DNA from 3 places in the Desulfovibrio sp. 7SRBS1 genome. Region 3 is predicted to be linked to each of the others. Evidence: riboswitches for the same ligand, from Rfam matches in the RefSeq annotation. Region 3 holds a riboswitch; each other region holds the start of a gene.
The links. A riboswitch is a leader RNA that binds a small molecule or an ion and turns the genes downstream of it on or off. The one in region 3 is predicted to bind cobalamin.

Region 1 (7,113 bases), 440 kb from region 3:
ACAATTGCCTGTTCTGTGTGTTTGCCATACAGTACGCGGCTTCCCGTCAGATTTCGTCTGGTTTGCCCAGCGAATTTCGAACATCCCGGAGCGACATACGGAGCAGCCATGCAAACCAGAGAACTCAAAGCCGACGCACTCTTGATGATTACCGCCCTTATCTGGGGGGGGGCTTTCGTCGCACAACGGCTGGGAATGGACCATGTCGGACCATTCACCTTCAATGCCGTTCGGTTCGCCTTGGGCGCTGCGGCACTTGCTCCCATTGCCATGCGCAGCCACGGCACAAGGGGCGATGCGCTCTCGGGCTGGAAAGCCGCAGTTGGCAGCCTTGGCGCCGGAGCTCTGCTCTTTGCCGGGTCCTCACTCCAACAGATGGGCATCATCTGGACAACGGCAGGCAATGCCGGTTTCATTACGGGCCTTTATGTCGTTATCGTCCCCTTTCTGGGCCTGTTCTTCAGGCAGCGCCCGGGACTAGGCAGTTGGGTAGGCGTAGTCCTTGCCGTAAGCGGAATGTATTTTCTCAGCGTCACCAATGGTGGCATTGCCATGAACAAGGGTGACATCCTGGTCTTTGTAGGTGCATTTTTCTGGGCCGGGCATGTTTTGCTGCTCGGCTGGCTGGCACCACGCATGAATCCTATCCGCCTGTCCTGTGTGCAATTCGCCTGCTGCTCCGTGCTTAGCTTTTTCGTAGCCCTGCCAACGGAAACATTTACCCTAACCGGGTTGTACGGCGCTGCCGGTCCCATCCTCTACGGCGGGCTCATGAGCACCGGCGTAGCCTATACCCTGCAGGCCGTTGCCCAGCAGGACGCCCCACCCACCCACGCAGCCATCATCCTGAGCCTGGAAGGCGCATTCGCAGCCCTCACAGGCTGGATAATCCTCGACGAAATGCTCACACCCCGAGCCCTGGCAGGCTGCGCCCTGATCTTTGCCGGAATAGTCACTGCGGAATTGGCTCCCAACCGAACTCCAAGCCAAGCAGAATAGGTTTTTTGAAGAATGTTCAAGACGTTCTAAAAAAAGCTTGCCGTCATGTTAACTTTTATATACAAGATAAACACGATATGAACATGGAGTGACGTGTGACAATATTTGATGAATTTTACAGCAGGATTCGCAAGGCCACCGGCCTGCAGACACAGCAGGAGCTGGCAGCCCTGTTGGGCGTGAATCGTTCGGCCATCACCCAGGCAAAAAAGCGGGGAGCAGTGCCGGAACGCTGGATTCTCAAAGTTTCACGCGACATGGGACTGAGCCCGGACTGGTTGGAAAACGGACGCGGCCCCGAACGCATGCCATCCGGAGCGGCTTACGGCACAAATGACGACGACTTTGAGCGTGTGCCCAAAGTACGGGCCAGGTTGTGTGCCGGTGGCGGCTCGTTCGAAACCGGAGGCGACATTGAGGGCTTCTACTCCTTTCGCCGGGAGTGGCTCCGCCGCAAGGGTAACAGCGGCCGGATGGTCCTTATGGATGTGTTCGGCAACTCCATGGAACCGGAAATCCGCGAGGGCGATACCGCCCTGCTGGACCAGGCCCAAAAAGACATCATCGCAGGCGGTATCTATGCCGTGGGCCTGGAAGACACGGTAATGCTCAAACGGGTAGAAAAAAGACCCGGCGTGCTTGTACTGCTGAGCGACAATGTCGACTACTCCCCCATTTATCTGCGCGGGGAGGAAATCGACCAGTGCCGTATCATCGGCAAGGTGGTCTGGGTCTGCCGGGAATACCGCTAAAAGCAGAGCAACAGATGTTGCCTGCGAAACAAGAGCAAGCCGGGACAACAACCGGCAGGGTGAGCGCCAACCGCCAAAAGAGAAGCCAAAGCAGCTGGCTGAACAGGCAAAAGGGGCAAAAGGACTGGAGGTCTGAAGCCATGGATCTTTTGAAGAGACAAGTCCTTTAAAAAAGAACGGTTAGAAGCGAGATATTTTTTTGCCCTTCAGGTTTATATAAATAAACAAAAAGATAGCAAACGCAACACGAGGAGAACATCATGCAACGCAGAACGTGCCAATGCGGACGGGACATCTGGGTACAGTACAAAAAAGGACGCTTTGCGGTCTTTTGGCTGATGAGCATTGAGTTCGGAAAAACCGTGCATCGTTGCCCCGATTGTGGACGCCGCCTGGACATCGACGAACTCGACTAGTGTTGATGACCGCGGCCTGAAATAACTTCTCAGGTTCGCTCATGCCGCTTCCGGAAGTTCTCCAATTTCTGGTCGCGCCTAAGGGACATGCTCAAGACAGGACATCCCAAAATGGGACATGCCCAAGACGGGATATGCCGGAGCGAAACATGCCGTGTGGAGTGCTGTATTTTTGTGAAACGGATGTGCAGTCGAGACACGAGTCTGTCCGGCACACTACAAAGCGTATTTGTGAAGGATCAGGTCTCAAAAACAGAGGCAAGACCTACAACGGGCCCGCTCCTGAGAGCCCAAATGCCCAAATGCCCAAGAGAAACACACGGTTTGTACGACGCAAGGGGAACGATGAGCTGTCCCGGTGGTGGTGAATTGCTGTTGTTTTTACAATAGACGACAGCAGGCAGCTCTGCATTACGCAGCTCCACGAGCAGAACATTTGCTGGCATCCGCTGCACCCAAAAGTTTCAGTGCGCGAACAGGCTGTGATGGTGCCACGTTCACAGATTGCTAGTAGCGGATTAGCGGCCCGAAAGAGCTATTCGGAATCATGCAAAGGGAATGATGAAGGCTCTCAGCAAATCATAATTTTCTTTTTTGTCCTATTCCTTCCTGCAGGGCACCTTTGGCTTCCGTGGAATGGCCCCTCCGCCCGCCAAAGGTGCCTCCCTTATTTGGCTCGATGAAGTTCCTGTACTCGGCCGCTTAGCTTTCTGTTTTCTGCCCGAGCAAAAGCCACCCACTCCCAAGGTCTACCAAAGCAAGCTTTGGCAATCTTCAGCTCCCTGGCTCTCCGTTTCCCCAAAAGCAAGGGAGTATCCCAGCTCTGTGGGACTCCATGTGGGAATCATAGTGCACATGTCCTTTGCTTTGAACGGGAAGTAACTCGCTGGACCCCCAAAATAGGTCGCCGGAACATTTCCATTCCCTTCATTCTGATGCTGCTTCATCCCATGCTGCGGTCCGTCCCCCGAACAAAATCATTTTTCCCATTCGCCTTGTCCCGATCGCCCCACTATCTGGGCTCCTTTTGCTCTCTTTTCCGTTTTGGCTTTCAAGTAATTTCTTTTGCAAAGTGGTGAGTAAAATGATTGACATAAAGTTCACACAACTATATCTAAATTAAATGATATTTGATTAATCTTTAACCAAAGCTCGCGAGAAACGGAAGACGGTGCAAATCCGTCGCAGACGCGCTGCCGTAACCGGAAAGTACGCCCGCCTCTTCACTGGTTTTGCCGGGAAGGAGAGACAAAATGGCATGTTGGTCAGCCAACGCACCGGAAGCCGGAAGACGCCTCGCCAGCACGAAACAAGGCCCCGCGATATGGGCTGGAAAACTATGCCGAAGCAGACAGGATTTGCTGTTGACGGAAACAGCGTGATAAAGAAAGCCTTTTCGTCGACACAAAGCACCACGTATGTAATCGTGGAACAAAATCTCCCATGCCCGGCATGCACCAGGAGCACAGCGAAGCATTTGGCCGGATTGGCCGGATAGTTCGTGGCATCCTCACACTCCAGCAGATCGCTCCGCATTTTCACGATTTTCGACCGCGCCGGAAAAGCCACACCGGCCCCGAAACCGAACACAGGAATGCTTATTCATTCCACGGAGGAGCACATGCGTACACATTCTCTGGGATTCCCCCGCATTGGACGTGACAGGGAACTCAAAAAAGCCATGGAAGCCTTTTGGCGAAAATCCATCAGCCAGGACGAACTCCTCAATGCAGGAAAGGAACGGCGCCTGGAAAACTGGAAGATTCAAGCCGAAGCAGGTCTTGACCTCGTACCCGTTGGAGACTTCTCCTTCTACGACCACATGCTGGACACGGCAGTCACGCTCGGCTGCATTCCACAACGCTTTGGCTCGCCGGACTGCGACGCCGACCTTGAGGCCTATTTCCAGCTTGCCCGTGGAGGCGACCACCTCCCTGCCATGGAAATGACCAAATGGTTTGATACCAACTACCACTATATTGTTCCTGAAATTGCTCCCTACCAAAAATTTTCACTTTCCTCGTCCCGCCTGTTCGCACAAGTCCAGGAGGCCTTGGATGCCGGACTGAAGCCCAAGGCAGTTCTCCCCGGCCCCTTCACGTTCCTCCACCTGGCGAAGTCCACCCGGCCGGACTACGATAAATGGAACGCACTCGACGACTGTCTTGCCGTGTATGGGCAAATCGTGGAACGTCTTTCCCAGAGCTGCGAGTGGATTCAGATCGACGAGCCTATTCTCTGCTTGGACACTCCCCCCGGCTTTTCGCAACGTTTTGTCGACGCCTACACAAGACTGCAACAGCACTGCGCCCCGGCCAAAATTCTTCTGGCAACCTATTTCGGAGCCATCGACGACAAACTCTCCTTGCTGACCGCTCTGCCCACAGCCGGGCTGCATATAGACCTTGTTCGCGCTCCGCAGCAGCTCAACGCCGTAGCCAAAACCCTTCCCAAGGACAAATTCCTCTCCCTCGGCCTTGTGGATGGCCGCAACATCTGGAAAACCGGACTTCCTGCTGCCGATAAAAAAAAACGTCAGGCTGCCGAAATCCTGGGCAATGACCGCCTCCTTATTGGCTCCTCCTGCTCCCTCCTTCACTGCCCCGTGGATTTAAACTCCGAAACAACCCTCGCCCCTGAAATCAAAAACTGGATGGCCTTTGCTGTCCAGAAATGCAGCGAAATAGCAACACTTGGCAAAGCAGCCTCGGGTATAGATGTAACAGCCGCATTCGCCCAAAGCGACGCAGCCGCTGTAAGCAGAGCCACAAGTCCCAAGGTCGTCAACCTTGGCGTACGCCAACGGGTGGACGACATCACCCCGGACATGGCCAGCAGAAAATCTCCATTTGCCGAGCGCATCCGGCTGCAGAAAGACAGACTCCAACTGCCACAACTGCCCACAACAACCATTGGATCGTTCCCGCAAACTTCGGAAATACGTGCGACCCGCCGTCAAAGAAAAATCGGAGAACTCGACGAGTCCGCATACATAACAGCCATGCAGAGTGCCATAACCGAGTGCATCCATGAGCAGGAGACCCTCGGCCTGGACGTGCTTGTCCATGGCGAGCCCGAACGCAACGACATGGTCGAATACTTTGGCGAGCAGCTGGATGGCTTTTGCTTCACAACCAACGGCTGGGTGCAGAGCTACGGCAGCCGCTGTGTAAAGCCGCCCGTTATTTACGGCGACGTGCACAGGCCCCGCCCCATGACCGTAAGCTGGACGACGTATGCCCAAAAGCAAACCGCCAAGCCTGTCAAAGGCATGCTGACCGGGCCGGTCACCATCCTCTGCTGGAGCTTTGTGCGCGACGACCAGCCACGGAGCCAGACCTGCCGCCAGATCGCCCTCGCCATTCGCGATGAAGTGACCGATCTGGAAAAAGCCGGAACTGCCATCATCCAGATAGACGAACCCGCCCTGCGCGAGGGCCTTCCACTGCGCAAGCAGGATTGGCAGGAATATCTGGACTGGGCCGTGCAAAGCTTCAAGCTGGCAACATGCAGTGTGGACGACACAACGCAAATCCACACCCATATGTGCTACAGCGAATTCAACGAAATCATCGAATCCATTGCCGCGCTGGATGCCGACGTCATCAGCATAGAGGCCAGCCGCAGCAACATGGAGCTTCTCGATGCCTTTGCCCGCTTCCACTACCCCAATGAAATCGGGCCCGGAATTTGGGACATTCACAGCCCCCGCGTTCCACCTCTGAAAGAAATGGTCAGCCTGCTGCATAAGGCGCTCGACGTTATCCCCGCCGAACGTTTGTGGATGAACCCGGATTGCGGTCTCAAAACCAGGGATTGGCCCGAAACCAGGGCGTCACTGGCCAATATGGTCGCAGCCGCCCGCGCCCTGCGCAAATAACAAAAGGCCGGGGAGGGATCGTCCTTTCCCGGCCTCTTTTTTCCTCCCATGCGGAACGTACTTGCCGTCCGCCCTCCACACCGTTAAAATAGCCCCATGGAAGACAATTACAAATCCCGCACCCAGCTGAAAAAGGAAATGACCGCACTGCAGGAGATGGGCAAGACCTTGATAAAAATGCCCGATTCCCGCCTTAAGGCCATGAACCTCCCCCCGGAGCTTGCCCAAGCCGTACGCGACGCCAAGACCATAACAAAGCACGAAGCCGTGCGGCGCCAAATGCAGTACATCGGCAAGCTCATGCGCGACATAGATCTGGAGGAAATCCAGGAACACCTCGACGCCTGGGACCAGGGCCGGGCCGTGGTAACGCAGGCCTTTCAACAGGCCGAGTCCTGGCGTGACCGACTCGTCAGCGGCGACATGGGTGCGCTTGAAGAAATTCTGGAGCAGTATCCCCTCGCCGACCGGCAACAGCTCCGCACACTGGCGCTCAATGCCAAACGCGAACGCGAAAAGAATAAACCGCCACACGCGTTTCGGGCCCTCTTTCGGACAATCAAGGAGCTGAAAGAGTAATCAACACCAGAGGCGCTGCCTCTGGACTCCGCCAGGGGCATCATGCCCCTGGACCCGCAAGCTTGCCAACGAAAACTCCCCATAAGCGTAACGCTTATGGGGAGTTTTCGTTGGCAAAACGGCCTAATCAATTCAGATTAATACGAAATATAAACGGCTACTTAAAAAGGTACGAGAGCAAGGCATAAAAAGAACTCAAGGCCGACGCGTATTTCCTGATACGCGAGGATTTGGGTTCTTTGAAATAACGACGCTATCGTACTTTTTTCAGCAGCCGAAATATTGAAAAATTCTGGAAGGGGGAGCGCGAGGGGGAGAACCTCTTTCAAGAGGTTTCCCCCTCGCACATTCCTTATAAAACTGCTCTACCTATTCGAAAAAGTCTTGGTCAGCGATTTCGATCTTGGCAGTGGAGCGCAGGTTGGCAAGATAGGATTGGAACATCTGCTGCTGCTTCCGGGAGGACAGGGTTTCCATCCACGCGGCT
Region 2 (7,113 bases), 2.8 Mb from region 3:
ACCTTTCTGCTTCCTCCCGAAGTGAGGGTGCTGTTCGCCGCAGCCTCAAGAGTGCCCCTGCTGCCGTCTGGGAATTTTGGAAAAGACCCTTTCATGCCGCGGCCCTGAAGTTCATTTTTATGCCGCGGCCCCGAATGAACTTCGGGGCCGCGGCTTATGTTTATTTTAGCGTATATGCTAATAATATCAGCTAGATCCCCATGTGAATTTTAGGACTTACCTTGCCGACGCTCTCCTCTCGTCGTACACTCAACAGAATATCAAAGGCGATTTTATGCCATCTTCGAGCGATGCGATCGTTCAATTGGGTGGGCTGCTTCAAAAAGGTGCACGAACAACTCCATTGCGCCCTGTCGGCAGCCAATTCTGCAGCTACTCTGACAATCCGGTAGGAGTGAAGTATGTCCTCTTCCGCCTCCGCACGCGACAGCAGACCCGTTGAAAAGTTACAGGAAGACTGTCCAGATGGTTGCGCTGGTCTGGACGCGACCGAATTCTACAGCGACTTTTCCGTCCCTGGTACCTCCCACTCGCTGTTCTGGAAAAAAATCTACGATGAACGCAGGCAATTTCACAGGGGAGAGCCTGCCCAGTTCACGGCCATCAGGCCCCACATTCTCCGTTCGTGGAAACGCTCTCGCGCTGCCAAAGCACCGTATCGCGGGCTGCCTTCGGTTCGCCTGGGGAGCGCGGATCTGGAACGGATTATCGACCAGAACGAATTTTTCCTTTCCACGGCAAAGCCCATCATGGAAGAGCTGCTGGACAACATCCATCCCACAAGCAACTGTATAATTTTGACGGACACCAATGGTGTGTACCTGCACACCCTGGGTGACGACATGGGGGCCGGGCGCAGGGCAAGCAGCCCTTTGCGGGGGCTGGTAGGCAGCGAAAACATAGAGGGCACCACTGCCATGGGCCTTTGCCTGGCAGAAAAGGCGTCCACCTGTGTTTTGGGCTGTGAACATTACAACCCGTATTTCGACAGCTGGTCCTGTGCTGCCGCGCCGGTGTTCGACTTTGAAGGCAATCTGGTCGGAAGCCTTTCCATGACCATGGAGCGCGACAGCTTCAACCACCACACCTTCGGGCTGATCATTTCCGCAGCCAAGGCGGTTACGGAGCAGATGCGCCTGCGCCATCTGCTCCGTGAGACGCGGACCATAATGGATCTTCTCGGCGAAGCCGTGGTGGTGCTGGATGCCGCAGACCGCGTGCGGGTGATGAACCACTATGCCAGGCGCATGTTTCATTGCGCAGAGGATGTGGCGGGAAAACCATTTGCGGACTTTGCCGACGTGGTGGGGGAGGATGATCTTTTCGAGTCCGAGCAAATAGTCAAGGACAGCGAATGCTCCCTGCGGCTGGCGGACGGCACGGCCCTGCAATGCGTTTATTCTTCTTCCCCGCTTCCGGAAGGGGGCATCTGCCTGACGCTTCGGGAAAGCCGCCGTGTGCACAAGCTGACCAACCGGATTACGCGGGCCAAGGCCGTGTACAATTTCAACGACATTTTGGGTGAGTCCCGGAGTATGCACAAGGCGCTGAAAATGGCGCACAAGGCCAGCGAAAACTCCATGACCACCCTTATTTTGGGGCAGAGCGGCGTGGGCAAGGAACTGTTTGCCCAGGCCATTCACAACGCCAGCGACCGGCGCGACCAGCCCTTTATTGTCATCAACTGTGGCACCATCCCGCGCGATTTGGTGCAGAGCGAACTTTTTGGATACGAGGCGGGGGCGTTTACCGGGGCTTCGCGCCAGGGCGCACCCGGCAAGTTCGAGCTGGCCGACGGGGGCACTCTTTTTCTCGACGAAATCGGCGACATGCCTTTGGTTGCACAGGTCAATCTGCTGCGGGTGTTGCAGGAAGGGGAAGTGACGCGCGTTGGGGGCAAGCGTTCGCGGCAGGTGAATGTGCGGGTTATCGCGGCCACACACCGCAACCTTACACAGGCGGTGCAAAACGGCACATTCCGCAACGACCTGTTCTACCGGCTCAATGTGCTGGTTATTAATGTACCGCCGTTGAATTACCGCCGTGGGGACGTCCGACTGCTGGCCAATTTTTTCCTGCAAAAGATTACTCCCACACTGGGCAAGAGGCTGGATGGGTTCAGCCCTGGCGCCATGCACTGTCTGGAAGCCTACAACTGGCCGGGGAATGTGCGGGAACTGGAAAATCTGGTGGAGCGCACAGCCGTGATGGCCGACGGGCCTCTTATTCGTCGGGATGATTTGCCGTCGGAAATTTGGATGGCCTCGTCGGGGGAAAATTTGGGCGAAGATTTGGGGGAACCGTTTGGGAAGCCTGTGGGTTCGGCGGTTCACGAGCCTTTTTGTGGACCGGTTTGTGGGGCGGATCTGGAGCCAGCTGCCGGGCTGTTCGCCCCGCAGGTCGAAACCGCCACACAGCCCGACATCCAGCCCGGCGGGCTGTGGGAAAGCAGGACGGAACCTTTGGAGGAGTCCAACCACAGCAGGGAGAGAAGGCGCATTATCCGGGCCTTGCATGCATCGAGCGGAAACGTCAGTGCAGCGGCAAAGGAGGTGGGAGTTTCCCGCGTTACCTTTTATGCGCACCTCAGGCGGCACGGTTTGTCGCTGGATTCCTTTCGCGAGGAATAATTTCTCGGAAGCGTTCAGCCGACTTTGGCCAGTGCGCTACCCCTTTTGCAAGGCGGCCACGGCCTTGGCCAGATGGTCATGCCAGATGTCGCGGAAGGCCTTGTGTTCCAAAGATCCGGTGGTGACGGGCATGACCTCCAACCCCATGGAGGAAAGGACCTGTTTCCAGGCCTGGGCCTTGTCGCCGAACATGTCCACCTGCACGTGATGGCCGGGCAGACACATGAAGGGCACCAAAAAAACGCGCTGCACGCCCTTGTCGAGGAACCGCTGTCCTATTTCCGCCGGACCGTTCCTGTCCATGAGCGTACCCATGGCGATGTTGGGTGCGGTCCGCATCAGCAGATTTTCCAATGCCAGATAAAATGCATGGCCCTGGTGATAGGTGCCGTGTCCCACCAGGATGATTCCGTCGTTCGCCTCTGTCTTGGGCAGTAGGCTGTGCATGATGATTTGGGCGGTGCGTTCCATGTCTGCCATGGTCTGCATGAGCGGCGCGCCAATGGTCACTTTGGTCAGCCCCTTGCGTGGGTGGACCATGGCCTTTGCCTGCTGCACGGTCCATTCGTATTCCACGCCCGGTACGGTGTGCACGGACTGTACTGCCACATGGCTGAATCCGTCGTCGACCATCTGCGAGAGGGCTTCGGCTACGGACAGGTGTTCCATGCCTCGCGCACGAAGTTTGGCCCGTATGCGGTTGGCCGTGAAGGCCCAGCGAACGTCCATGTCCGGGTAGGCTGCCCGGACTTCTTCTTCGAACAGATCATAATATTTGTGGGTGTGCGGCAGTGCGCAGCCAAAGGCCGAGAGCAGGATGCCGTGTTTGCCGGTGCGGGGTTTGGGGACGCCGCCGTGGTGATGATGGTGGGAATGATGACAATGTTCGTTATGCTGATTGTCGTGATCGTCGTGACCGTGGTGATCATCGTGCTCGATGTGGTCATGGTGGTCACGGTGAGCATCGTGATCGTGGTGATCAGGGGCATTCCCGTTATGGTGATGCTGGTGCCCGTGGTGGTGTTCTTCATGGTCATGGTTATGGTCATGGGCATGACCATGGCAACATGTGCCGCTGGCTGCATCGTGCGCACTATGTTCTTTGGGAGCGGCTTTTTTCCGGGGCTTGTGGGGTACTTGGGGCATGGTGTCTCCTTGGGGCAAGCAAAGGGGAATCCCCCAGATTGGTCCAAATGGGCACAGGCCATTACAGGACGTTAGGGAGCAAACAACAATATATTCGAAACTGGTTCGTATATGGCGCGCGGGGCCGTTTGGACCACGCCTGGCGAATTCCGTCTGAAAAGCACTCCCGCTTTTCCTGGCGGAGAAGGTGTTGTTGGCAGGTCTCCTGGCTTGTGAGTCAATGACGATTTCCAGGTCTTCCCGAGTTTTCGGTGACCAATGGCAGGGGAAATTGTCTCTTCGCTTACAGTTGCGGGGGCAGCGCTGGTTTTTCACCAGCTTCCCTGTTTAACCCTACGGGACCAACAAAAAAATGGATATATTGGGGGACATGGAAAGTCAAACCGGGGCGCGCAGGATTTCCAAAAAAGAGTAGGCAGGCTGGGGCGGTTTTTCTATACTACAGAGGTTGATTTTGTGTGTTGCGGTTGTTCAGGTCGTTCATCATACGAGTTAACTCAACCCTCTTCTTTTTCTTATAAACAACGTCATGGAAACTGTCGGACGATCAGAAAGATCGACTCTGTCTCATGTTGTATGAATAATAAACCAGATGGAGATGAAATATGGGCTATACACCAGATGCAAAGACAGCGCTTATTGTGATGGATGTGCAAAAAGGATTGGACGATCCTATTTTTGGAGAAAGAAGCAATCCAAAGGCAGAAGAGAACATCTCTCGTATAATCTCATTTTGGAGGAAGGAAAAACGTTCTGTAATTCACATCCAGCATTGTTCTGTAAATCCAGACTCACCACTTCGCCCAGGCCAACCTGGATTTGAGTTCAAGCCGGAAGCAGAGCCCATTGCAGGGGAGCCAATCTTTCAGAAGTCTGTGCACAGTGCCTTTATTGGTACAGATTTGGAATCGTATCTCCGGTCTGAAAATATTGAAAAAGTCGTTATCATAGGCTTAACAGCAGACCAATGTGTGTCAACAACCACGCGTATGGCGGGGAACCTTGGTTTTGATGTCTTGCTTGTTTCCGACGCCACAGCAACATTCAATAAAATTGGTCCGGATGGCATAGAATATAGTGCTGAAATAATTTTAGCTGTGAATTTATGCAGCTTGCATAAGGAATTTTGCGAAGTCATTACGACCAAGCAGTTATTGAGCGCGTAGCGGCGGCGAATCGATCGTTTCAATCCGACGTTCTTTTTTGCAGCGTTTCGGGATCAGCGCATCTGGACCGGCGAATCTGGACCGGCGAATCTGGACTGGGCGCGAGGAAAGGCGGGCAGGAGAAGGGAATAGGGCAGGAGATGGCAATGATACCCTGTCCCTAAATCGGCAATAGATTGACGTGTTTCTTTTGATACGTCATACCGGGAGCATGCGAAATCGAGCCCTCCTGTTTCTGCTCTGCTGCGTCCTGCTCTGCACCGCCTGCGGCAAGTCCCATTATGCCACGGAACAAGGCGTCGACCTCAACGCGTACAAATACGTTGTGGTGGCCGACCGCAACGACGACCTGATGCTTGCCATGGAATTGGAGCGGATGTTCGGCGGCATGGGGTTCGAAGTGATCAGCGTCTATAGGGCCGATGCCCTGCCCATGAAGGAACGGTCCAAAGTGCTGGTGCTGAATTCGCGTACCATCGCCATGGAGTGGGAGGCGCGGGCCCAGGTAAGGCTGCTGGATTACGTGGACAAGCGTGTGATCTACCGCGGCGAGGCCGAGTACGGCGGCGGCTTTCTGGAGCCGCGCGACCAGGCCGTGGAGGCAGTGCGCAAGGCGCTGGGCGGCGTGTTCGAGCTGTACCAGGGCTATTCGCCCGAGGCCCAGAAAAGCAAGGACCGCCTTCTGGCCGGAGAGTGGGAGAACATAGACCGTTCGCGCCAGGACTTGGAGCGGTATTTCGACGAGCACCTCGGCACTCTGGACAAGGTGGAAGGCATCTGGACATCGTGGGACGATGCCTGCCAGGTGGCGGTCTTTTCCTCTTTTGTACCGGACAAGCGAGACTTTGTGGGGATTGTTCTTTCCTCTGATCTGCCCGCCTGGCAACCCGGCGACGTCATGCTTAATTTCAAGCGTACAGCCTACGACAACGCCTACACCGGCAAAATGGCCTGGGCAGACAAGGCCGTAACTGGCGGTACGTTCATCATCAACAAATATGGCGTGCTGGAATTCCGTTCCACAGATCCCTACTCGGGCCGGGGCACGGCAACCCGGTTCATCCGCATCTACCCGCGTGATTTTGATAATGAAGATGGAACCACCCCTGCCGTGTCGGGCAGCGGCTTTCTGCTGGATGGCTCGGGGATTGTGGTTACCAACAACCATGTGGTGGAGAAAAAGGGCCGGATAAAGGTCCGCTTTTCCACGCTGGATAAAACTTTCACCGCCCGTGTGGCGGCCCGCGACGTGCGCAACGACCTTGCCCTGCTGCGCCTTGAAAATGCCGGACCCGCACTTTCCGGGCTGGGTACCCCGCCGTTCGGCTTTGCCCGCCCAGGAGAAGTCCGGGTGGGGCAGGAGCTTATGACTGCGGGCTTTCCCCTGCCGTCCTCCCTGGGCGGAAGCTGCAAGCTGACAACCGGCGTGGTCAGCGCTCTTTCCGGCCCATCGGACGAACCCAACACCATGCAGGTCACCAACCCCATCCAGCCGGGAAACAGCGGCGGGGCGGCCATCAACCGTCAGGGCAACGTGGTTGGCGTGGTTGTTTCCTCGCTCAATTCCAAGCTCTTTTTGAACCGCCTCGGGGTGGTGCCGCAAAACGTCAACTACTGCGTCAAAGTGGAATACCTGCGGGCCCTGGCGGCCATGGTTCCGGGTGCAACGCAGGCCATGCAGCGGCGGGCCGATTTGTCCGCACTCAGCCTGGAGCAGCTCTTCGACCGGGTGGTTCCCTATATGGTGCAGATTCTGGTCTATACGGGAAAAAACAAAGAGGATGGGCCGCGCATGTCGAATATGCCGCGCATGCCGCGTATGTCCGGGAGCCGGAACAAGGCGGCAATGGAGCCCGATCTGCGCCGCGCCTCGGATCAGCCAGGGCTGGAAAATATTTCCAATGGCGTGGACGTACCCGGCAATCCGGCGGAGAAAAGCCCGCGCGACTCGGAAATCATGGACGGGTTCCCCATCCCGCAGGACGGCGGATTTCAGGAAGGGCGGTCGCTCAGGGCGCCTTCGTTGTTTTAAGGCCGAATTTCTCGAATATTTCGGAAAGTCGGGGCTTGAATATGGTGAGCCAGACCAGGGCGAGGAGCGCGGCGGCTTGCAGCACCACCACAACGCTGTTCATGGTGTGGGCGTGAATGTAGTCGGCATTGCGCAGGGC
Region 3 (7,113 bases):
CGTACCACCACGGTATTGCAGCGGTCCAGACCGTCCAAGATTTCGCTGATGGCCGCGTACAGAGGGGCTATTCTTCGGGCCGGAGCGTCCAGGCAGACGCGGGTGTTTGTGTCATCGGTGATGCACAATTTGCCTGCCTTGGCTGAACCAGCTGCAATGGTCAGACACAGGAATGCCGCAGCACAGAAGGTCAGCAGCCTAGCTTTGGCCGGGAACAAAATGGGCCTGAGGTTGGCCGGTAATTGGATGGTCTGCAATGACCACCTCCGTTTCATATACATCCGACAGGGTCTGCCGGTTGAAGATTGCTTTCGTAGGGCCATCTGCCACCACCTGTCCGTTTTTGAGGAAGACCAGCCGGTCGCAGTAGAGCGCGGCCAGATTCAGGTCGTGCATGACCGAACAGATGGTTGTTCCGTTTGCGGCCATGCGCCGGAACAGGTCGTACATGGCGATTTTTGCGGCAACATCCAGACCTGCCGTGGCTTCGTCCAGCAACAGAATTTCACTTTGCTGGGCCAGGGCGCGGGATATCACCACCCGTTTGAATTCGCCGCCCGAGAGGGTGTCGGCCATGCGGTCGGCCAGATGCAGGCTTTTGGATTCGCGCATGGCTTCCAGCGCCGCGTCCATGTCGCGCTGTCTGTATCCTCCTAGAAAGGACACATACGGGTAGCGGCCCATGAGTACCACGTTCAGGCAGCGATAGGGAAAGGTTGCCCTGGTGTGCTGCGGAACCACGGCAAGGGTTCGGGCCAGGGCCTTGGCCGAATAATTGTGCACGGGAGTGCCGTCAAGTTCCGCCTCCCCGGAGGTGGGGGCCAGTATTCCGGCCAGCACGTGCATGAGCGTGGTCTTGCCGCTGCCGTTGGGGCCGAGAATTCCCGCCATCTGACCTTTGGGCACATTTATGCCCACGCCGTGCAGCACTTCGCGTCCGTTGTATCCGCAATGCAGATCGCGCACCTGTATCATCGTCTGTTCCCTGCCTTCCTCAGCATCCTTTGTCATCCTTTCTCCAGAAGGTTTTTCCCTCGGGTAAGGAGAAGACAGAAGAAAGGGCCTCCGGCCAGCGCCGTGATCACGCCCACGGGCAATTCGGCCCCATCGGGCAGGATGCTCCGGGCGGCCATGTCGGACAGCAGCAGCACAATGCCTCCTGCCAGCCCGGAAAACAGGACCAGCGGCCGGTGCTCGCCGCCAATGGAAAGGCGGACGAGGTGCGGAACCACCAAACCCACAAAGCCGATAACGCCCGCCACGGACACGCAGGCCCCGGTCAGCAGGCTGGCGCCGACCAGCAGAATGGTGCGGATGCGCGGTGCGTCCACCCCCAGCTGCCGGGCCTGGGTTTCGCCCAGGGCCATGATGTCCAGCTCGCGAAGGTAAATGACGATGATGCCCATGCCGAGCAGGCAGTAGGGAAGGAACAAAAGCAGATGGGTGAAGCCGCGCCCCTGGAAGCTGCCCATGATCCAAAATACAATGCTGGAAGCCGTGTCTTCGTCCAGGGATTTGACCAGGGCGATACAGGCGGACAGCGAGGTGGCCACAACGATACCGGCCAGCACCAGCGTTTCCCGCCGCATGCCTCCGGCCCCGCGAGAAAGGGAAAGAACAGCGGCCAGAGCCAGCAGAGCCCCGCCCAGACCGGCCACAGGCAGAATGCCCAGAGGCAGCCCGAACAATGAAAACGCGGTTTGGGCCGCAGCTCCGAAGAAAATGGCAAGGCTTGCCCCAAAGGCCGCACCCGTGGAAACGCCAATGGTGAAGGGATCGGCCAACGGGTTCTGTAAAATGCCTTGGAACACGCAGCCGGAAACGGCCAGGGATGCGCCCACCAGCCAGGCCAGCAGGGAGCGGGCCAGGCGTAGGTCCACCACTATGGTGTGTATTGCCGGAGACAATGCCGCACTGCTTTCGCCACCGAAAAGGGCGGTCAGCACATCATCGGCGGCAATGGGAAAAGGCCCGGTGAAGCAAGCCCACAGCAGGGCCGCCGCACTGGAGGCAAGCAAGACAACGGCGGCAACTGCAAGAACGCGCCGCCGCCGTTGTTGGTTATGAACAAGAAGGGCTGGGTGGCTCAACGCCAACTCTCGTTTTAATGTTTCAGTTGCTGCATGGCGGTTTTCAGGTGGTCAATCCAGATGGAGGCCACATTGTCCATTTCCGCTGTTCCCTTGAGTACGGGAACACACTCTATACCAGCTTTTGTCAGCACGGACTTCCATGAATCCGGCTCGTCTCCGGCCATGTCGTTTCTGGCATGGTCTCCAGCCACGGACATGAAAGGCATGACGTATGCCTTTTTGATTTTCCGCGCCTTGAGCGTTTTGATGACATCATCCAACGTGGGGGAGCCTTCCACAGTGCCAACAAAGACATTGGGGTCCTTGAGGCTGAAATAATACTGCATGCCAGGATAATATACATTGGCAGGGTGCGGGGTGCCATGTCCCATAAACACCACGGCCTCGTATGGTTTGCGTTCCTTGGGCACGTTTGCCAGCAGCGCGTCTGCCGCTGCGCTCATGTCCGCAGCGGAGCTGAGCAGGGGCTGGCCTACTGCAATGTGAGGAATGCCGTTGGGCATTTTCTGGAAAGCCCTGGTCGTGCCAAACATGGCATGGAATTCTTCGCCTGGAATTGTGTGCAGAGACTGAACAGCCACATCGGTAAAACCTTCATCTGCCATTTTGGCCATGGCCTGGGCCGGGGAAAGAAGAATTTGCCCCTGTTTGGCAAGTTTGTGGCGGATGATGTGCGAGGTATAGGCCCATTGCACGGGAATGCCGGGGAAGGCCTTTTTGACCATGGAATCGATGTTTTTGAAAGCGACCTGTGCTTCGGGAACACTGGTTCCGAACGCCACCAGAAGGATGCCGGTTTTTTCCGGTTGTTCTTGCCCGTGCGAGGCCAGAACGCCGGTACAGCTCAACGTCAGAAGGAGAAAGGATGCGCACAGCAAATACAACAGGCGCGAGGTCCTGCAATGAAAAGATTTGTACATGGAGAAGCTCCGTTGATTTCCGGGGCGGAAATAAGGACACCCTGCAGGTAGGGCAGGGTGTGGCGTCGAAAAGACGATCCTCTCACGGCAATGCCCCCGTTGTCGGAGAGAGTGTGAAACTACGGCAGACAGGTCTTCTGACTTCTCCTTTCATCGGCGGCCTTCCCGGTAGCAACCAGTGGCGTGTAAGGGCCGATACAGCCTTGTGGACTGCGGAGTAACAGCGGCGGGTCCGTTCCGGTTTTACACCGGATTCCCTATTAAGCGCACGGTGCGCATCTGTCGTGAAAAGGTGATTAAGCCGGGTGGGGGAAAAGTGTCAATGGAGCTTTTGTAGTGCCTTTCAGCTTTCCACGGCCTGGACCGCGTCTGCCAGATGAGCGAGCCAGATGTCCACAAATGGCGGGTGTTCTATGATTCCGGTCTGCCGGACGTGGCACTGCATGCCTGCTTTTTGGATGCGGCTGGCCCATGACGCGCTTCCGTTTCCGGCAATATCTTCACGTACATGATAGCCGGGGACGCTGAGAAAAGGCAGCAGGTGGACGTTTTGGGGAGCCCGTGTGAGCAGAATCTGCAAAATTTTATCAATGCCCGGTTCGCCGGTCAGGGTGCCGATGAGGATGTCGGGATCGATTTTGTGGACGACTTTCTGCAAGGCTGCGTAGCAGGCATGTCCTTCGTGGATGGCACCGTGCCCGACCAGTACGGCGGTCTCACCGGCACGGCAGGGCGGAAGATAGGTGCGCAGGCCTTGCGCGGTAAGTTCAAGGTCTTCCGGGGAGTCGAGCAGAGGGCCGCCCACATGCAACGCTTCGAATTCGCCTGCCTGCAACCGTTCCATACAGGTGTCGCGCATATTTTCGAATTCGCTGCCTGGTGCGGTATGCAGCGACTGGACAGCCAGCCTGGTCATGCCCTTGGCTTTGAGTCGGTCCAGGGCGGAATCAATGGAATCGGCCTGCTGTCCGGAACGGGTAATGCCCCGGCGTACTTTTTCCGAAGTGAAGGCCCAGACAACCTCCCATTCGGGATATAGCGCGCGTACTCGTTGCTCCACAACGTCAAAACCCTGGCGCGCGTTTTGACGCACCGTGCCGAATGCGGCCAGAACAATGGCCTTGTGTTGTGAGGTCTGCTTCATGGAAATTTTATGTATCTGCAATATGCTTCGAGAGCCTAGCGAAGTACACGGGCCGGTGGCTGGGTGTCAACCAGAGGAGTAAAACGGGGGGCAACCGGTGAACAGGTGAAAGAGGCATCGTGGCATTAAACCGCAAGATCAAAAATGTTTGACGAGGATGTGTATAGCAGCTATACACATCGGTATGAGAACTTTTGAAGCCATAGGGCCACTGTTTCGGAATCTCCGGCAAGCCCTGGAAAAGTATACGGCTGTGGAAAAAATGCCCCAGAATTTGGGGCCGCAAGGGCTTTCCATGTACCCAGCCGAGGTGCATATGCTGGAAACCATCCTGGAGCTTGGTGGTGCCAGCATTACCGCTTTGGCTCGGGAAACCGGAATTACCAAAGGTGCTGTCTCTCAATTGGTAGGGCGGTTGGCAGAAAAGAATTTGGTTGAAAAGACGTTGGACAAGGACAACAGGTCACGTCTGATTGTTCGGTGTACCCGGTCCGGGCATGAAGTATGCGCCGGACATAACACTTTTCATCAGGAGCATGATAAGGCGTTCATTGACTACCTGCGACAGATGGACGAAGTCGATTTTAAGGCTGTGTGTGACTTTGGGCAGAAGTTGAACAGTTGGATGGACGGGTACCTGAAGTAATTTTTTTACCCAAAGTGTATAGGTGCTATATACTTTAACAAAGGAGTCTCCGTGAACATTCCCACTCCGAAAACAAGCTTTTATCCTGTGCGTAGCCTCCAGTTTCAGGGGGTAGGAAGCAGTGCCCTCAGTGCTGCCATGGAAATAGGGCTTTTTGATGCCTTGGCGGATGGACCGGCCCTTCCGGAGCAGATTGCCGAAGCCACAGGGACATTGGACGACCGTCTGGCCCCCCTGCTTGATGTCTGCGTTGCCTTCGACCTTTTGGAAAGAAAGGGGGCCAAGTACTCCAATACGCCGACAGCTGCCGAGTTTTTGGTCTCCTCCTCGCCGTTGTTTCAGGGAAAAGCCATGCAGTTGAATACCTATTTCATGTCCTTGTGCACGGAAAATATGGTGCACCTCTTGCGCAATAAAGAGGGGCTGAGTGAGCAGGCGGCACCCTGGGCAGCGGATTTTGCCATGGAGGGAACGGCCCAGGAGGCCATGGCTGGCCCCATGCAGCGGGCGGTGGAGATAATTGCCGAATTGCCGGGCTTTTCTGAGTTTACCCGCATGTGCGACATTGGCGGCAACCATGGCACTTTTTCCATGCTTCTTACGGACAGAAATCCGTCGCTCCGCGCGGTTATTTGCGACCTTCCCGATGTAGTGGAAACTGCGGCCGAGCGTTGCCGGAAGCTGGGATATGACGGACGTGTCGAGACAATGGCGTATGACATGCGCAAGGACCAGTTGCCCGAGGCTTCGTTCGATCTGGCTTTGGCCTCGCATGTTTTTTACAGCCTGGTAAGCAGCGAGGACGCGTGGGCTGAAGCTTTGGGGCGCATCTGCCGGTCCTTGAAGCCCGGCGGCTGGTTTGTATCCCATCACATGGCAAAAGATGAGGACACGTCCGCCAAGGATGCGTCTCTGCTGGATTTAGTTACCAGACTGGCCGGATACAAATCGCACTTTCTCCCCGTGGATACCCTGAGTGATATGCTGGCTGCCTATGGTCTGCAGGATATCAGGGTGGTCAAAACCTCAAGTAAGGGGTGGTCCACACTGGTTGCCGCCCGCAAGCCTTTGTAGGCCTGCTTTTTAGTCTGCATAAGGCGGATATACTATCCGGAGCGGCTTTTCGAGGAGAGCCGCTCCGGATTTTGTGGTAATGACCAATAATATGCCCAGATCAATTTTCATTTATTTGTAATGTTGTAAATTTGTATTGAATTTTAGGTGATTACGTCACTTTTTCAAAGCATTGAGATACATATGAAGACTGCTCTCTTCGGACTTTTCCTTCCCCTGTACTGCATAGTTTGAGTTTCAGACTCCAAGTAAGGTATCTCGGTTTGCATTTATTTTGTCGATATATCTCCTTTCCAGGAGTTCCTACTATCAATTTGTACACCCTATTGCCTGTAACGTAATGAAACTGGGGGAGGTTTCCGGCCCCGACAAAACAACTGCAACGCATCATCCGCCAGAGGATACGCACCGGAGGACAAACATGAGCGAAACGCATAGGGAAATGTGGGAAAAACTGAACCTGGATATTGAAGCACACGATGGCCTGCTTGAAGTGCTGGGGAAGTTTTACGGCGATATTTACATGTCTCAGGACAACCGCCTCAAGGGAATGGAATACATGGACTTCGTATTGAGCGAAGTGCATGGACTGCGCATACAGGAGCTGCAGGACGCCAAGGCGCAGGGGCATAAAGTTGTGGGGACATTCTGTGTTTTTGTGCCCGAAGAGCTTACCCTGGCCGCTGATGCCATTCAGGTGGGGCTGTGTGCCGGTGCCGATGCTGGAACGCAGGAGGCGGAAAAGCGTGTTCCCCGCAACACCTGCGCTTTGATCAAATCTTTCATGGGCTTCAAGCTGGCCCGCCTCTGTCCTTACATCGAGTCCAGCGACCTGGTTGTGGGCGAAACTACCTGCGACGGAAAGAAAAAGGCCTATGAAGCTCTGAGCGACCTGCTCCCTACCTATATAATGGAGGTCCCGCAGACCAAATCCTTGGCAGCCAAAGAATTGTGGCGTTCCGAAGTGCTGCGCTACAAGGAAGAATTGGAGCGTCTAACCGGAGTTACCATTACAGCGGAGCGTCTTGCCCAAAGCATCAAGACGGTCAACGACCGCCGTCGTGCCCTGCAGCGGTTGAACGCACTGCGTGCCGCCGACCCGGCTCCCATTTCCGGACGCGACGCGCTGCTGATCAACCAGATCAGTTTTTATGACGATCCTGTCCGGTTCACCACAAAGATCAACGAACTTTGCGACGAACTCGAAGCCCGTGTTGCCGCAGGCGAAGGTGTGGC

Region 1: it holds a riboswitch for cobalamin, as region 3 does, so the genes downstream of both, metE (5-methyltetrahydropteroyltriglutamate--homocysteine S-methyltransferase) here and ACI0FJ_RS05935 (sirohydrochlorin cobaltochelatase) in region 3, are expected to answer to the same signal.
Region 2: it holds a riboswitch for cobalamin, as region 3 does, so the genes downstream of both, ACI0FJ_RS17950 (sirohydrochlorin cobaltochelatase) here and ACI0FJ_RS05935 (sirohydrochlorin cobaltochelatase) in region 3, are expected to answer to the same signal.

What each region holds. Positions count from the first base shown of each region.
Region 1 is NZ_JBJKFD010000001.1:1,674,128-1,681,240, forward strand. Features, by position in the region: gene ACI0FJ_RS07790 (DMT family transporter) at 109-999, shown strand; gene ACI0FJ_RS07795 (LexA family transcriptional regulator) at 1,095-1,751, shown strand; gene ACI0FJ_RS07800 (hypothetical protein) at 2,012-2,167, shown strand; cobalamin riboswitch at 3,331-3,460, shown strand; gene metE (5-methyltetrahydropteroyltriglutamate--homocysteine S-methyltransferase) at 3,789-6,047, shown strand; gene yjgA (ribosome biogenesis factor YjgA) at 6,144-6,626, shown strand; gene ACI0FJ_RS07815 (SurA N-terminal domain-containing protein) at 6,996-7,113, opposite strand, start outside.
Region 2 is NZ_JBJKFD010000001.1:4,070,127-4,077,239, forward strand. Features, by position in the region: gene ACI0FJ_RS17945 (sigma-54-dependent Fis family transcriptional regulator) at 402-2,630, shown strand; gene ACI0FJ_RS17950 (sirohydrochlorin cobaltochelatase) at 2,667-3,776, opposite strand; cobalamin riboswitch at 3,955-4,137, opposite strand; gene ACI0FJ_RS17955 (cysteine hydrolase family protein) at 4,382-4,942, shown strand; gene ACI0FJ_RS17960 (S1C family serine protease) at 5,154-6,974, shown strand; gene ACI0FJ_RS17965 (DUF2269 family protein) at 6,952-7,113, opposite strand, start outside.
Region 3 is NZ_JBJKFD010000001.1:1,233,943-1,241,055, reverse strand. Features, by position in the region: gene ACI0FJ_RS05950 (ABC transporter substrate-binding protein) at 1-257, opposite strand, end outside; gene ACI0FJ_RS05945 (ABC transporter ATP-binding protein) at 199-1,011, opposite strand; gene ACI0FJ_RS05940 (FecCD family ABC transporter permease) at 1,008-2,090, opposite strand; gene ACI0FJ_RS05935 (sirohydrochlorin cobaltochelatase) at 2,105-3,013, opposite strand; cobalamin riboswitch at 3,124-3,311, opposite strand; gene ACI0FJ_RS05930 (sirohydrochlorin cobaltochelatase) at 3,357-4,157, opposite strand; gene ACI0FJ_RS05925 (MarR family winged helix-turn-helix transcriptional regulator) at 4,420-4,803, shown strand; gene ACI0FJ_RS05920 (methyltransferase) at 4,855-5,877, shown strand; gene ACI0FJ_RS05915 (double-cubane-cluster-containing anaerobic reductase) at 6,299-7,113, shown strand, end outside.